3 regions of the Citrobacter koseri ATCC BAA-895 genome follow, and region 1 is predicted to be linked to each of the others. Evidence: riboswitches for the same ligand, from Rfam matches in the RefSeq annotation. Region 1 holds a riboswitch; each other region holds the start of a gene.

The links. A riboswitch is a leader RNA that binds a small molecule or an ion and turns the genes downstream of it on or off. The one in region 1 is predicted to bind thiamine pyrophosphate.
Region 2: another riboswitch for thiamine pyrophosphate. It lies ahead of thiC (phosphomethylpyrimidine synthase ThiC); the one in region 1 lies ahead of thiM (hydroxyethylthiazole kinase).
Region 3: another riboswitch for thiamine pyrophosphate. It lies ahead of thiB (thiamine ABC transporter substrate binding subunit); the one in region 1 lies ahead of thiM (hydroxyethylthiazole kinase).

The regions. Positions count from the first base shown of each region.
Region 1 is NC_009792.1:653,787-659,163, reverse strand. Features, by position in the region: gene CKO_RS02995 (ADP-ribosylglycohydrolase family protein) at 1-192, shown strand, start outside; gene CKO_RS02990 (PfkB family carbohydrate kinase) at 189-1,154, shown strand; gene CKO_RS02985 (GntR family transcriptional regulator) at 1,128-1,874, opposite strand; gene thiD (bifunctional hydroxymethylpyrimidine kinase/phosphomethylpyrimidine kinase) at 1,919-2,719, opposite strand; gene thiM (hydroxyethylthiazole kinase) at 2,716-3,504, opposite strand; TPP riboswitch at 3,536-3,633, opposite strand; gene rcnB (Ni(II)/Co(II) efflux transporter accessory subunit RcnB) at 3,915-4,235, shown strand; gene CKO_RS02965 (fimbrial protein) at 4,309-5,289, opposite strand; gene CKO_RS02960 (fimbrial biogenesis outer membrane usher protein) at 5,302-5,377, opposite strand, start outside.
Region 2 is NC_009792.1:2,768,383-2,773,759, forward strand. Features, by position in the region: gene nfi (deoxyribonuclease V) at 1-394, opposite strand, end outside; gene hemE (uroporphyrinogen decarboxylase) at 404-1,468, opposite strand; gene nudC (NAD(+) diphosphatase) at 1,508-2,281, opposite strand; gene CKO_RS12765 (Rsd/AlgQ family anti-sigma factor) at 2,378-2,881, shown strand; TPP riboswitch at 2,932-3,041, shown strand; gene thiC (phosphomethylpyrimidine synthase ThiC) at 3,127-5,022, shown strand; gene thiE (thiamine phosphate synthase) at 5,022-5,377, shown strand, end outside.
Region 3 is NC_009792.1:3,076,365-3,081,741, forward strand. Features, by position in the region: gene CKO_RS14145 (sugar efflux transporter) at 1-585, opposite strand, end outside; gene sgrT (glucose uptake inhibitor SgrT) at 708-830, opposite strand; gene sgrR (HTH-type transcriptional regulator SgrR) at 924-2,579, shown strand; TPP riboswitch at 2,613-2,734, shown strand; gene thiB (thiamine ABC transporter substrate binding subunit) at 2,766-3,749, shown strand; gene thiP (thiamine/thiamine pyrophosphate ABC transporter permease ThiP) at 3,725-5,335, shown strand; gene thiQ (thiamine ABC transporter ATP-binding protein ThiQ) at 5,319-5,377, shown strand, end outside.

The DNA of each region.
Region 1 (5,377 bases):
ATTCTGTGCGCCAATCTCGGCGGCGACACCGACACCATTGGGGCGATGGCAACGGCGATTTGTGGCGCGCTGCACGGCGTGGAGGCCATCGAGCCTGCGCTGAAAGACGAGCTGGACGCGGTAAACCAACTGGACTTCATGCGCTATGCCACCGCGCTGGCGCGCTATCGCCAGCAGCGGGAGGCGGTATGAACACAACGCGCCTGCGGGCGTTGCTGCCCGATTTAGCCCGCCGCCAGCCGGTGACGGTCGTGGGCGCTGCGGTCATTGATGTGATTGCCGATGCTTACGCGCTGCCCTGGCGTGGCTGCGATATTGAGCTTAAACAGCAAGGCGTCAACGTCGGCGGCTGCGCGCTCAATATCGCCGTCGCCTTAAAGCGTCTGGGGATTGAGGCCAGTAATGCCCTGCCCCTCGGTCAGGGCGTATGGTCAGACATTATTCGTCATCGCATGGCGAAAGAGGGGTTACACAGCCTGATCGACAACGCAGAGGGAGACAACGGCTGGTGTCTGGCGCTGGTAGAACCGGATGGCGAACGTACGTTTATGTCGTTCAGCGGCGTTGAGAACCAATGGAATGCCGACTGGCTGGCGCAGCTGACAATTCCGCCCGACAGTTGGATCTACTTTTCCGGTTATCAACTCGCCTCGCCATGCGGCGAACTGCTGGTGAGCTGGCTGGAAGGGTTAGAGCGCGTGACGCCGTTTATCGACTTCGGGCCGCGAATCGGCGACATTCCCGACCCGCTAATGGCGCGGATTATGGCCTGCCATCCGCTGGTATCGCTGAACCGTCAGGAGGCAGACATTGCTGCCGAACGGTTTGGCTTTAGTCATGAACCTAACGCGTTTGGCGCCGCCTGGCTTGCGGCGTTTGCCTCACCGGTTATTGTCCGCCACGATAAAGACGGAGCATGGTATTTCAGCCAGCAATCATCCGGCTGCGTGCCGGCATTTGCCACAACGGTCGTCGATACCATTGGCGCGGGAGACAGCCACGCGGGAGGCATGCTGGCCGGGCTGGCATCCGGCTGGGCGCTTGCAGACGCGGTGCTGCTGGGGAACGCGGTCGCCTCCTGGGTGGTAGGCCATCGCGGCGGCGATTGCGCGCCAACGCGCGAGGCGCTACTCCTCGCACACAAAAACGTATAGATCGCTGCGACAGTAGCTGATGCTGTATTCAATGGGCCGCTGTTGCTGGTCAAGCGCCACCTGCTTGATCACCAGCACCGGCACTTTGCTGTCCATCTGAATATGTGACTGAAATTCCGCATCCGGCATGCGCGCGCTGACGCGAGAGCGTGTACGTTGCGGAAAGATATGCTGGCTGCGGAAATAGTCATACAGCGAGATCCCGATGGCGTCCGCATCATGAATCAGGTGCGCAGGCACCCAGGACTCCTCAATGGACACCGCATCCTCATCCACATAACGAATACGTTTGAGCAAGAACACATCGCTGCCTGCGGCGATCGCCAGCTGCTGCGCCACCTCATCCGGGCATTTCACTACCCGCTTGTTGACCCACAGGGTATCCGGCTTTTTACCGCGCAATACCACCTGCTGCGAAAAGCCGCGCGCCTCTTTCAGGGAATATTCGAAGATGTTGTTAATCTGCGTTCCATAGCCACGGGCGCGGGTTACGACGCCTTCTTCTTCCAGCGCCTGCATTGCCTTGCGCACCGTAATACGCGAAACGCCGGTCAACTGGCTGAGATCGCGCTCGCCGGGCAAAATGTTGCCATGCTCAAGAATCCCGCTGCGAACGGCATTTTTGACCGTCTCGGCAAACTTCCTGTACAGCGGCGTGTTATCCACCGCGGCAATTCGTTCATTCAGTTGCGCGATAAGCCGGGTATGCGCTTGTTCCATTTATCTTTTTCCAGGCCGACAAGTCTGGGATCAGTATACTACCATTACCACCACGCGTGGAAATGATGTACCGGGCCAATCCCCTCGCCTACCTCCAGCGTATCCGCCTGGGCTAACGCCGCCGAAAGCCAGGTTTTTGCTTCCTGTACCGTATCGGCCCAGTTGCTATGGCACGGGCGCAGCGCCGCCAACGCCGCCGACAGCGTACACCCGGTGCCGTGGGTATTTTTGGTCATCACCCGTGGGGCGGTAAAACGCTGCTCCCCTTCACGGGTAAAGAGCCAGTCCGGGCTTTGCGCATCATCCAGATGACCACCTTTCATCAGCACGGCGCCACAGCCCAGCGCCAGTAGCGCACGCCCTTGTTCCAGCATTTCCTGTTCCGTGCGGGCGTGCGGCGCATCCAGCAATGCCGCGGCCTCCGGCAGATTCGGCGTGATAATCGACACCTGCGGCAATAACCGGCTGCGCAACGTCTCCACCGCCGACGGAGAAAGCAGCGGATCACCGCTTTTCGCCAGCATCACCGTATCCAGCACCACGTTTTGCACCTGGTGACGCTGCAAACGCTCTGCAACAGCTTCAACAATATCCGTTTCCGCCAGCATACCGATTTTGGTGGTGTCGATACGCACATCGCTGAAGACAGAATCCAGCTGCGCTGCGACAAAATCGGGCTCAATGCGGTACACCGACTGCACGCCGCGGGTATTTTGCGCCACCAGCGCCGTAATGACGGAGCAACCATACGCGCCCAGCGCCGAAAAGGTCTTCAAATCGGCCTGAATCCCGGCGCCGCCGCTTGGGTCAGTGCCTGCAATGGTTAACGCGTTAATCCGTTTCATACCTGCTCCTCCGCATTAAGGTGATACAACGCATCAAGAAAAGCCGGAATAAAGCTCCCGGGCCCCTGACTGCGTTCGGCAGCAGACTGCCCGGCCTGTTTCATCCAGCTACAGGCTGACGCCACATTGTCCAGCGTATTTCCCGGCAACGCGCAACTGGCCGCCACAACCGCAGATAAGGCGCATCCCGTCCCGACAACGCGCGTCATCAGCACATCGCCGCCGGTAACGCTGACGGTACGCTGCCCGTCGGTGACGTAATCCACCTCTCCCGTTACCGCAACGACGGCCCCCGTCTGACGCGCCAGCGCCTGAGCGGCCGGTAACGCCGATACCGCCGTATCGGTGGTATCCACTCCACGCCCGCCCGCCGCTAATCCAGCCAGGGCGAGGATCTCCGAGGCATTGCCGCGTATTGCCCTGGGCTTAAGAGACAGCAGTTCCAGACAGAAACGGCGGCGATAATCGAGCGCGCCAACCGCCACGGGATCAAGCGTCCAGGGGGTTTTCGCTATATGGGCCTGCTCTGTCGCAGCGCGCATGGCCTCCGCGCGCGACCGGGTCAGCGTGCCGACGTTAATCAGTAACGCACTGGCGATAGCTGCAAACTGGCGCGCCTCTTCGGGCTCAATCACCATCGCCGGTGAGGCGCCTGATGCCAGTAATGTATTGGCGGTAAAGTTCTGTACGACGTCGTTCGTCATACAGTGGGTCAGCGGAGAAAGGATACGAAATTGTTGTAAGGTATGGGCCGCAAGCGCGCGGCTGTGCAGGTCAGGCTGCATGGTTCAGCTCCTGCCCGCGTGAAGAAGGGACACGAGCAGTGTCAGACTTCCCTACGCTGGCATTATCCAGATCAGGTAATACGGGTATGTCTCAGCCCTTCGTGAAAAGGGGCACCCCGAGTCGTTGAAACCGAAGCATTTATTATGCATGTTTCACCAACAGGATACTGGGTGCGTCAGGAGATGTAAATCAGCGAAATGCCGATATCGCTGGCTCCAGCTCAGGTCAGATAGTTCCCAAAACCGTCATTCGTGATGTGAACTGCCTACGGCATGTGTTGCTTGCGCGCGCTTTCGTTTACACTTTTTACGAAATTATTGGCGTGATAACAAAATAGTTCTTGTCAGACTTGCTACACAGTGAGAATGATACACGACTGATTTTTATGACCCGAATACGTGGAGAGTTTATGGGTATGAAGAATAAATTTTTAATGGGCGCACTGCTGCTGGCAACCAGCGCAGTCTGGGCCGCACCCGCCGCAACGGGGATTGATCAGTACGAATTGAGCAGCTTTGTTGCCGACTTTACCCATTTCAAACCTGGTGATACCGTTCCTGAGCTGTACCGCACCGACGAGTACAATATTAAGCAATGGAAGCAACGCAATCTGCCAGCGCCCGACGCAGGAACCCACTGGACCTATATGGGCGGCGCTTATGTACTGATTAACGACACCGACGGCAAAATTATCAAAGCCTACGACGGCGAGATTTTTTATCATCGGTAAATGCTTTACTGTAAAAACAACAGACAAAACACGTCCTTTCATTCAGAAAAGGACGCGTTTTCAGAGAAATGACTTAATCATATGAAACAGCAAATATTACTTTGCTTTGCAAATTTCCAGGTCGTAATGGTTCGTTGCTGACTCTGACATATTTTGCGGTGATCGGGATAGTATACTTATCCTCAATACTGGTCATTTTTACCATTGTTCTTAGTATATCACCCTGCATTAAAGGCGTAGTACCTGAGCCACTGTATATCTGAAACCCCACACCTTTTGCACCCTCCGTCAGCGTATTTTTAAGTATCGTGCCGTTTTCATTCCAGTCACCATGAGAAACGTTGAAACTCACTGGATTAGTCGTAACATTATATACGCTATCACAGTTTAAAATCAGATTCGTGGTTCCTGTTTTCGTATTATTTCCAGTTATTATCTCATTTAATGTTGTTTCTGGCATCGCAATAACATATTGATTCTGTGAAAAATGGCAGGTCGTAGGTTTATGTTTTACTGTAAAAATAATGTTTTGTGAATAAGAAACATTACTGTTTAGCTTTCCCGTTATCCAACAAAGAATCCATGAGAAAAGATTATTATTACAGGTATTATCAGTAAGAATGCTGATAGCAGGACGGTTTAAGTTAATGCTATTACCTGAAACGGTTAAATCCGCAGTTCCAGACTTTATATAGTTCGCTTCAAGCGTAAACGACTTCGTATTGATCACATTATCTGTTGTAGTCTCCTGGTTACCAATCGTAATGGGAAACCCATTTCCCGTCAGCTTTAATTGCATAAAAATGGATTTCTGCGACCCTGTTCCTTTAAACTCAACGATATAATTTTGTAAAGGCGTCGCATAATACATCTTGTCGCTTGACGCATTACAGGTAAACGTATCATGTAAATTAGTTTTGACAGGAATCACCGCAGCACCTGATGTCATATCTATTTCAATAGATTGTTGTGCGGTTGTGTTATTCCCTAGTGAACATTTAGCCTGTGATAAGACAGGGAATAACAGTAATAATATTAACCAATACTTATTCATAGCAAGTCCTTTTCATCGGCAAATATAGGTCTTATTCTCATCAATTACGCCATCAAAAGTAATAATGCAAAACAATCCTTGCTGCTTG
Region 2 (5,377 bases), 2.1 Mb from region 1:
TCGCTACGCCGATGGTGGGTACATCCATCATCAATCCAAAGTGGCTTGCCACCCCCAGACGACGCGGGTGGGAAATACCGTGCCCATCGACAAAGACTAAATCCGGTTTTTGTGACAGCTGTTCCCACGCCGCCAACAGCGCAGGATACTCGCGAAAGGAGAGGAAGCCGGGGATATACGGCATGGTAGTGGCGATACGCGCCACTTTGTATTCCACCAGCTCAAGCGCTGGATACGTCAACAGCACCATCGCCGCTCGCGTCACTTCCCCGCCCTGCTCGAACCCAACATCCGCCCCGGCGATCAGATCCGGCGGATCGTTATCAAGGCGATCCTCGCGGATCACCGACGAGGCGAGTTCAATTTGTTGAGCGCGTAGCGACGCGAGATCCATAATGACTCCTTAGCGGTGGTACTGTTCAGACAAGCGGTGTACCGCATCAACAAATGCGCCCGCGTGCTCCGGCGGCACATCCTGGTGGATGCCGTGTCCAAGATTAAAGACGTGGCCTTCACCCTGGCCGAATCCGGCGAGAATCGTCGCCACTTCCTCTTCAATGCGCGCCGGTGGCGCATAGAGCATGGACGGGTCCATATTGCCCTGTAGCGCCACTTTATGGCCCACGCGACGGCGCGCGTCGGCAATATCGGTTGTCCAGTCGAGACCTAACGCATCACACCCGGTTTCCGCCATCGCCTCCAGCCACTGGCCGCCACCTTTAGTGAATAACGTGACCGGTACACGGCGACCGTCGTTTTCCCGTAGTAAACCATCAACGATTTTATGCATGTAATACAGCGAGAACTGCTGGTAATCGCGCCCCGTCAGCACGCCGCCCCAGGTGTCGAAAATCATGACCGACTGCGCGCCCGCTTTAATCTGCGCGTTGAGATACAGAGTGACGCTTTTCGCCAGCTTATCGAGCAGCGCATGCAGCGCCTGCGGATCGGCATACATCATTTTTTTGATGACGGTAAAGGCTTTGCTGCTGCCACCTTCCACCATGTAAGTCGCCAGCGTCCACGGGCTGCCGGAAAAACCGATCAGCGGAACGTCACCTTTCAACTCGCGGCGAATCGTACGCACCGCGTTCATCACGTAGCCCAGTTCGTCTTCCGGGTCAGGAATCGGTAGCTTATCGACATCCGCTTTACAGGCGACTGGCGAAGTAAAGCGCGGGCCTTCCCCGGCCTCAAAATAGAGTCCCAGCCCCATCGCATCCGGGATGGTCAGAATGTCCGAGAAGAGGATCGCCGCATCAAGCGGGTAGCGCCGCAGCGGTTGTAGCGTGACTTCGCACGCCAGCTCAGCATTTTTGCACAGCGACATAAAATCGCCTGCTTGTGCGCGGGTGGCTTTGTACTCCGGCAGATAGCGGCCTGCCTGGCGCATCATCCATACCGGGGTAACATCAACGGGCTGGCGCAGCAGCGCACGCAGATAACGATCGTTCTTCAGTTCGGTCATTTTGCAGTTCCTTCATTGCGTCAGGGTGCCAGTGTACCATCACTCATACTCAGCCCGACACATTGCCACAGTATCTTCGATCAAACGACGCGCCACCGTGCCCGGCGGCGGCAATAACGGAAGATCGTCATAGCGATACCAGCCCGCCTCCAGCAGCTCTTTCGGGTCGATGACAATCTCGCCGCTGTCATACTCCGCCATAAACGCCGTCATCAGCGATTGCGGGAACGGCCAGGGCTGTGAGGTCACGTAACGCAGATTTTTCACTTTGATGCCGCTCTCTTCCATCACTTCGCGCGCAACCGCCTGCTCTAAGGTCTCCCCCACTTCCACAAACCCGGCCAGCACCGTATGAACACCGTTACGATGGCGCGTATGCTGGGCCAGTAAAATGGAATCGGCACGCCGGATGGCGACAATAATGCAGGGAGCAATCTGCGGATAGTAACGCTCGCGGCAGTGGCTGCACAGCATCGCCCATTCGGTCTTGCTCGGGTACATGGGGTGGCCGCAGTAACCGCAGAATTTGTGCGAGCGATAAAATTCCGCCAGCTGCACGCCCCGCCCCGCCAGTTGAAACAGGCCAACGTCCTGATCGATGACCTGCCGTACCGACCCCATATCATGCCGACGATGCTGTAACACCAGCCAGACAGGCTCTCCTTCCCACTCGCCAATCAGGAGTGCGCGCTGCCCCACAAGATCGAAATTTGTCGCTTCGCCATATGGCAATTCTCCACGAGGCAACCATAATTTTTGCTCGTGACTGACGATCCACCAACCGTGATCTAATTTTTCAATAATACGATCCATAGCTCTTGCACTACCTTTGCTTCACTGGCATGTTGTTAACATTATATTTACATTTTTCAGGTGAGCAGTTTTAAATCTAAACTTGCGGAGTCAATCATGCTAAACCAGCTGGAAAGCCTGACGGAACACGTCGAAGGAAGTAATAAACTGGTTGATCGCTGGCTACATGTACGTAAGCACCTGCTCGTGGCTTACTACAATCTGGTTGGCATTAAGCCTGGCAAAGAATCGTACATGCGGCTGAATGAAAAAGCGCTGGATGATTTTTGTCAGGGCCTGGTCGACTACCTTTCCGCCGGACACTTCAGTATTTATGAACACATTATCCGAGAAATGGAAGAGGGAAACCCGCGTTCGACCGCAACGCGCCTCCATTCATTGCTGGAAGCCAATACTCAACAGATCATGGAATATTACGACTCCAGCCTGGAGAACGCGATCGATCACGATAATTATGCGGAATTTCAGCAAGTGCTCTCCGACATCGGCGAAGCGCTGGAAGCGCGGTTTACGCTGGAAGATAAACTCATCCTGCTGGCCTTCGACAATAATCTAACGCTTAATGCCCAGGATGAAAGCGGAATTGCACGGCCTGCTTGAGTTATGAATCAGTAACGAGTAATTTACATCCATTGCCCCGTCGCCGGGGTTACATCTTGTCGGAGTGCCGTGTGTGAAAACACAGGCTGAGACCGTTAATTCGGGATCCGCGGAACCTGATCAGGCTAATACCTGCGAAGGGAACAAGAGTAAACTGCTTTATGCGTCAACCTGTACGGGCAACGCGCATCCATTACTCCATCCGTCGTCTGACAAGCCACGTCCTTCACTTTTTGGAATGAGCTATGTCTGCAACAAAATTGACTCGCCGCGAACAACGCGCCCAGGCCCAACACTTTATCGACACCCTGGAAGGCACCGCCTTTCCGAACTCAAAACGTATTTATATTACCGGCTCACAACCGGACATCCGAATTCCGATGCGTGAAATCCAGCTAAGCCCCACGCTCATCGGCGGCGGCAAAGATAATCCGCAATACGAAGAGAACGAAGCCATCCCGGTCTATGACACCTCTGGCCCCTATGGCGATCCTGATGTCGCCATTAACGTTCAGCAGGGGCTGGCAAAACTGCGTCAGCCCTGGATTGAGGCTCGTGCAGACAGCGAAGAATTGACCGACCGTAGCTCGGCGTACACCAAAGAACGTCTGGCAGATGATGGACTGGACGAGCTGCGTTTTACGGGGCTGCTCACGCCGAAGCGCGCCAAAGCGGGCAAATGCGTAACGCAACTGCATTATGCGCGTCAGGGGATTGTAACCCCGGAAATGGAGTTCATCGCTATTCGTGAAAACATGGGGCGTGAGCGCATTCGCGGCGATGTGTTACGCCAGCAGCATCCGGGCGTTGGGTTTGGCGCGCGCCTGCCGGAAAACATCACACCGGAATTTGTTCGTGACGAAGTGGCCGCCGGTCGCGCGATTATCCCGGCCAACATCAACCACCCGGAATCCGAACCGATGATCATCGGACGCAACTTCCTGGTGAAGGTCAACGCCAATATCGGCAACTCAGCGGTCACTTCCTCTATTGAAGAAGAGGTGGAAAAACTGGTGTGGTCGACGCGCTGGGGCGCAGATACGGTGATGGACCTCTCAACCGGTCGCTATATTCACGAAACTCGCGAGTGGATCCTGCGTAACAGCCCGGTACCGATCGGCACCGTGCCGATCTATCAGGCGCTGGAGAAAGTAAACGGGATCGCCGAAGATCTCACCTGGGAAGCCTTCCGCGACACGCTGCTGGAGCAGGCGGAACAGGGCGTCGATTACTTCACCATCCACGCGGGCGTACTGCTGCGCTATGTGCCAATGACCGCAAAACGTCTGACCGGTATCGTCTCGCGCGGCGGTTCGATCATGGCGAAATGGTGCCTCTCTCACCATCAAGAAAACTTCCTCTACGAGCACTTCCGCGAAATCTGCGAAATCTGCGCCGCTTACGATGTCTCGCTGTCGCTGGGCGACGGCCTGCGTCCGGGATCAATTCAGGATGCGAACGACGAAGCGCAGTTTGCCGAGCTGCACACGCTGGGCGAGCTGACCAAAATTGCCTGGGAGTACGACGTGCAGGTGATGATTGAAGGCCCTGGCCACGTACCGATGCAGATGATCCGCCGTAACATGACCGAAGAGCTGGAACACTGCCACGAAGCGCCGTTCTACACCTTAGGGCCACTGACCACCGATATTGCGCCGGGCTACGACCACTTCACCTCCGGCATTGGCGCGGCAATGATTGGCTGGTTTGGCTGCGCCATGCTCTGCTACGTAACGCCAAAAGAGCACCTCGGCCTGCCGAACAAAGAGGATGTGAAACAGGGGCTGATCACCTACAAAATCGCGGCGCATGCCGCCGACCTGGCAAAAGGCCATCCTGGCGCGCAAATCCGCGATAACGCCATGTCGAAAGCCCGCTTTGAGTTCCGCTGGGAAGACCAGTTTAACCTGGCGCTTGACCCGTTCACTGCCCGCGCCTACCACGACGAAACCCTGCCGCAGGAGTCCGGTAAAGTGGCGCACTTCTGCTCCATGTGCGGCCCCAAATTCTGTTCAATGAAGATCAGCCAGGAAGTCCGCGACTACGCGGCGGCGCAGACCATCGAGGTAGGAATGGCGGATATGTCAGAAAACTTCCGCGCCAAAGGCGGTGAAATCTATCTCAGGAAGGAGGAAGCATAATGTATCAGCCCGATTTCCCGGCGGTGCCTTTCCGCCTGGGGCTTTATCCGGTCGTTGATAGCGTGCAATGGATCGAACGCTTGCTGGAAGCGGGAGTCCGCACCCTCCAGCTACGTATCAAAGACAAGCGCGACGAAGAGGTGGAGGACGACGTATCAGCCGCTATCGCGCTGGGTCGCCGCTACAATGCCCGCCTGTTCATCAATGACTACTGGCGACTGGCGATCAAACACAACGCTTACGGGGTGCATCTCGGTCAGGAAGATCTGGAAACCACCGACCTGAAGGCGATTCAGGCTGCCGGGCTGCGCTTAGGCGTTTCCACCCACGATGACATGGAAATCGACATAGCGCT
Region 3 (5,377 bases), 2.3 Mb from region 1:
CACCGAGGGCAGAATAAAAGCAATCAACGCCAGGCTGATGGCGAATATGCCGGCGGCAATGGAAAACATCGCCGTGAAGCCATAGTTCAGCGCCAGCATAAAAGCCAGCGGCGGGCCAATCACCCATGCCAGTGAAAGCTGCGCACGCATTACCGAGCTGAACATCACCACTTCACGCGCGGAGTTATCGGCATATTCCCGCGCCAACGCAAATAGCTGCGGCATGGCGGTATTGGCCAGCGACGCGAATAACACGCCGCAGGTGATCAGGGTGAGATAATGGCGATTGAAGGCGAACAGTAGCGCGTTGCCAATCGCCATCAGGCAGCAGAACATAATCAGCTTACGGCGATCGCCTTTACTGTCCGAGCGTTTTGCTAATGCAAGGCTGACCAGAATCCCGGCAATCGCGTTGACCGTGTAAAAAAGGCCGACCCAGAACGGCTGCGCACCGACTTCACGACTCAAAAACAGGCTCAGCGTCGGTGCCTGCAACGCTCCCGCCACGCCCATCATAAAGGCAACCAGCATAAAAGCGGCATAAACACCGTTGAGGCGCCGTCCCATCGTCATTAACCAGAGCATACTTTCCCTTTTTATGTCTAAACGCAGCCGAAACGAAAAAAGCCAGCAGGAATTATCTGCTGGCGCGGCGATAAACACCAATACTCAGTCACACATGATGTCTGCAATTCGGAAATCCGAGGTCAGGCAGTCACCTCCCACTGCATCAGTTCTTCAAGCATCTTTAAGCGCTGCGGCGCGCTCGGACAAGCCAACCAGGACAACCCTTCTGTCGCGGTAAAGTACTTCAAATAAAACTGACGCATCGAAGACCTCTCCATATTGCTTCATCGGAATCCATTATTGACCTAATATGGGGATAGTAAAATTGCTGAGTTTTGCGCAGGAGTTCCCCTTTTATGTCTTCAGGTCGTCTGCAACAACAGTTCATCCGTCTGTGGCAATGCTGCGACGGCAAAACGCAAGACACCACGCTCAACGAGCTGGCGGACCTGCTGAGCTGCTCCCGCCGCCATATGCGTACGCTGCTGAATACCATGCAGGAACGTGGCTGGTTGACGTGGGAGGCGGAGGTCGGACGCGGGAAACGCTCCCGTCTGACCTTCCTCTATACCGGGCTGGCGCTACAGCAGCAGCGGGCGGAAGACCTGCTGGAGCAAGATCGCATCGACCAGCTGGTACAGCTGGTGGGCGACAAAACCGCCGTGCGGCAAATGCTGGTGTCCCACCTGGGGCGCAGCTTTCGCCAGGGGCGGCATATTCTGCGCGTGCTCTACTATCGTCCAATGCACAACCTGCTGCCTGGCACCGCATTGCGTCGTTCAGAAACCCATATCGCCCGGCAAATTTTCAGCGCACTGACGCGCGTAAATGAGGAAAATGGGGAACTGGAAGCCGATATTGCTCACCACTGGCAACAGATTTCCCCTTTGCAGTGGCGTTTTTTTCTTCGTCCGGGGATTCACTTCCATCACGGACGTGAGCTGGAGATGGAGGATGTCATTGCCTCACTGACGCGCATCAACGCCCTGCCGCTCTACTCGCACATTACCGAGATAGTCTCCCCCACCGCCTGGACGCTGGATATTCACCTGTCGCAGCCGGATCGCTGGCTGCCGTGGCTGCTGGGTCAGGTTCCGGCGATGATCCTGCCGCGGGAGTGGGAAACGCTGAATAATTTCTCCAGCCATCCGATCGGCACCGGCCCTTACGCGGTGATGCGTAATACGCGCAACCAGTTAAAAATCCACGCCTTTGATGATTTCTTCGGCTATCGGGCGCTGATTGATGAAGTGAACGTCTGGGTATTGCCGGACATTGGCGACGAGCCGAACGGCGGTCTGACGTTAAAAGGGCCGACCGAAGATGAAAAAGCCATCGAAAGCCGGCTGGAAGAGGGCTGCTACTATATGCTGTTCGACGCCCGGACGAATCGCGGCGCGAATCAGGAAGTCAGAGAGTGGATAAGCCGCGTGCTCTCCCCCAGCAATTTGCTCTTCTATGCCGACGAGCAATACCAGCGCCACTGGTTCCCGGCTTACGGATTACTGCCCCGCTGGCACCATGCCCGCCCGGGACACGGCGAAAAACCCGCCGGGCTGGAGACGATCACGCTGACCTACTACCACGACCACATTGAACATCGGGTGATCGCGCAGATCATGAGCCAGCTGCTGGCTGAACATCAGGTACATCTGGATATCCATGAGATCGACTACGATCAATGGCATGCGGGGGAGGTCACAAGCGACATCTGGCTCAACAGCGCCAACTTTACGCTACCGCTCGATTTTTCCCTGTTTGCGCACCTGTGCGAAGTCCCGCTGTTGCAGCATTGCATCCCGCTGGACTGGGAGGGCGACGCCGCGCAGTGGCGAAACGGCGAGATGAACCTGGCAGTGTGGTGCCAGCAATTGCTCGCCAGTAAAGCGATCGTCCCGCTGATCCACCACTGGCTGATTATCCAGGGGCAGCGCAGTATGCGCGGGCTACGTATGAACACCCTTGGCTGGTTTGACTTTAAATCGGCATGGTTTGCGCCACCCGACCCATGATTGCCGCTTAGCAACAAAATCACTACACTAACGCCGTCCTCAACGGGGTGCTGATAAACATACGCAAAACCATTCGTGAAGTGTATGGGCTGAGAAAATACCCGTCGAACCTGATCCGGATAACGCCGGCGAAGGGATTTGAGACTGCTTCTCAAGTCCTTTGCCACCCACTTTATGAGGTGCAAAGTGTTAAAAAAATGTCTTCCCTTGCTACTCCTGTGCGCAGCGCCTGCCTTCGCCAAACCTGTTCTGACCGTCTATACCTATGACTCCTTCGCGGCCGACTGGGGGCCTGGCCCGACAATCAAAAAAGCCTTTGAAGCTGACTGTGATTGCGAACTGAAGCTGGTGGCGCTGGAAGATGGCGTGTCGCTGCTCAACCGCCTGCGAATGGAAGGGAAAAACAGCAAAGCCGACGTGGTGCTTGGCCTGGACAACAACCTGCTGGAAGCCGCCACGCAAACCCGCCTGTTCGCGAAAAGCGGCATTGCGCCTGATGCGGTTAACGTGCCAGGCGGCTGGCATAACGACACATTCGTGCCGTTTGATTATGGCTACTTCGCCTTCATCTATGACAAAAACAAACTGAAAAACCCACCGAAAAGCCTGAAAGAACTGGTAGAGAGCGATCGGAAATGGCGCGTGATTTATCAGGACCCGCGTACCAGTACACCGGGGCTGGGTCTGCTGCTGTGGATGCAGAAAGTCTACGGCGATAACGCGCCGGAAGCCTGGCAAAAACTGGCGGCCAAAACGGTCACCGTTACCAAAGGCTGGAGCGAATCCTACGGCCTGTTCCTGAAAGGCGAAAGCGATCTGGTGCTGAGCTACACCACCTCTCCGGCGTATCACATCATCGAAGAGAAGAAAGATAACTACGCCGCCGCCAGCTTCAGCGAAGGTCATTACCTGCAAGTGGAAGTAGCTGCGCGCACTGCCGCCAGCAAACAGCCGGAACTGGCAGAAAAATTCCTCAAGTTTATGGTTTCACCAGCATTCCAGAACGCCATTCCCACCGGCAACTGGATGTATCCGGTCGCTGACGTCGCCCTGCCCGCAGGATTTGAACAACTGACGAAGCCATCCACCACGCTGGAATTTACGCCTGCGGAAGTGGCATCCCAGCGTCAGGCATGGATTAGCGAATGGCAACGCGCCGTCAGCCACTAATTCCCGGCTGGCTGATACCCGGGCTTTCTGCCGCCGCGCTGATGGTGGCAGTGGCTCTGGCGGCATTTCTGGCGCTATGGCTTAACGCGCCGCAGGGTGAATGGTCGTCGCTGTGGCAGGACAGCTACCTGTGGCACGTCGTGCGTTTCTCGTTCTGGCAGGCGTTCCTGTCGGCGCTGCTCTCCGTCATCCCGGCGATTTTCCTCGCCAGAGCGCTCTATCGTCGCCGTTTTCCCGGACGTCTTGCGTTATTGCGCCTGTGCGCCATGACGCTGATTTTACCGGTGCTGGTCGCCGTTTTCGGTATCCTCAGCGTCTACGGTCGTCAGGGCTGGCTGGCCTCGCTGTGGCATACGCTGGGGCTGGAGTGGCATTTCTCGCCCTACGGCTTGCAGGGGATTTTACTGGCGCACGTCTTTTTTAACCTGCCGATGGCAAGCCGCCTGCTGCTTCAGGCGCTGGAAAACATTCCCGGCGAACAGCGACAGCTCGCCGCGCAGCTAGGTATGCGCGGCTGGCACTTCTTCCGCTTTGTTGAATGGCCGTGGATGCGTCGTCAAATCCCGCCGGTGGCGGCGCTGATTTTTATGCTCTGTTTCGCCAGTTTCGCCACCGTGTTGTCACTTGGCGGCGGCCCGCAGGCTACCACTATCGAGCTGGCCATCTATCAGGCGCTGAGCTACGACTACGATCCTGCCCGTGCGGCCATGCTGGCGCTGATCCAGATGATATGTTGTCTGGCGCTGGTGCTGCTGAGCCAGCGGCTGAGTAAAGCCATTGCCCCCGGCGTCACGCTGGTGCAAGGCTGGCGCGACCCTGACGATCGGCTCCACAGCCGCCTGACGGACAGCCTGCTGATCGCCCTGGCGCTGCTGTTGCTTCTCCCGCCGCTGCTGGCGGTTATTATTGATGGCGTCAATCGCAGCCTGCTGGACGTGCTGGCGCAACCCATTTTGTGGCAGGCGCTGTGGACCTCTCTGCGCATTGCGCTGGCGGCGGGAGTGCTGTGCGTCATCCTGACGATGATGCTTTTATGGAGCAGCCGCGAACTGCGCGCCCGCCAGCAGGTACTGGCAGGCCAGGCGCTGGAACTGAGCGGGATGTTGATCCTTGCTATGCCCGGCATCGTGCTGGCGACCGGCTTCTTTTTACTGCTCAACAACAGCATTGGACTACCGGAGTCGGCTGACGGTATTGTGATTTTCACCAACGCGCTAATGGCGATTCCCTATGCGCTAAAAGTGCTGGAAAACCCCATGCGCGACGTGACCGCACGCTACAGTATGCTGTGTCAGTCATTGGGCATTGAGGGATGGTCGCGACTGAAGGTGGTGGAACTGCGCGCCCTGAAACGCCCTCTGGCGCAGGCGCTGGCCTTTGCCTGCGTGCTCTCCATCGGTGATTTTGGCGTGGTGGCGCTGTTTGGCAACGACGATTTCCGCACGCTGCCGTTTTATCTGTATCAGCAAATTGGCTCCTATCGCAGCCAGGACGGCGCGGTTACCGCATTATTACTGCTGATGCTCTGCTTTATGCTGTTTACCGTTATCGAAAAATTACCGGGGCGAAATGTTAAAACTGACTGATATCACCTGGCTTTATCACCATTTGCCCATGCGCTTTACACT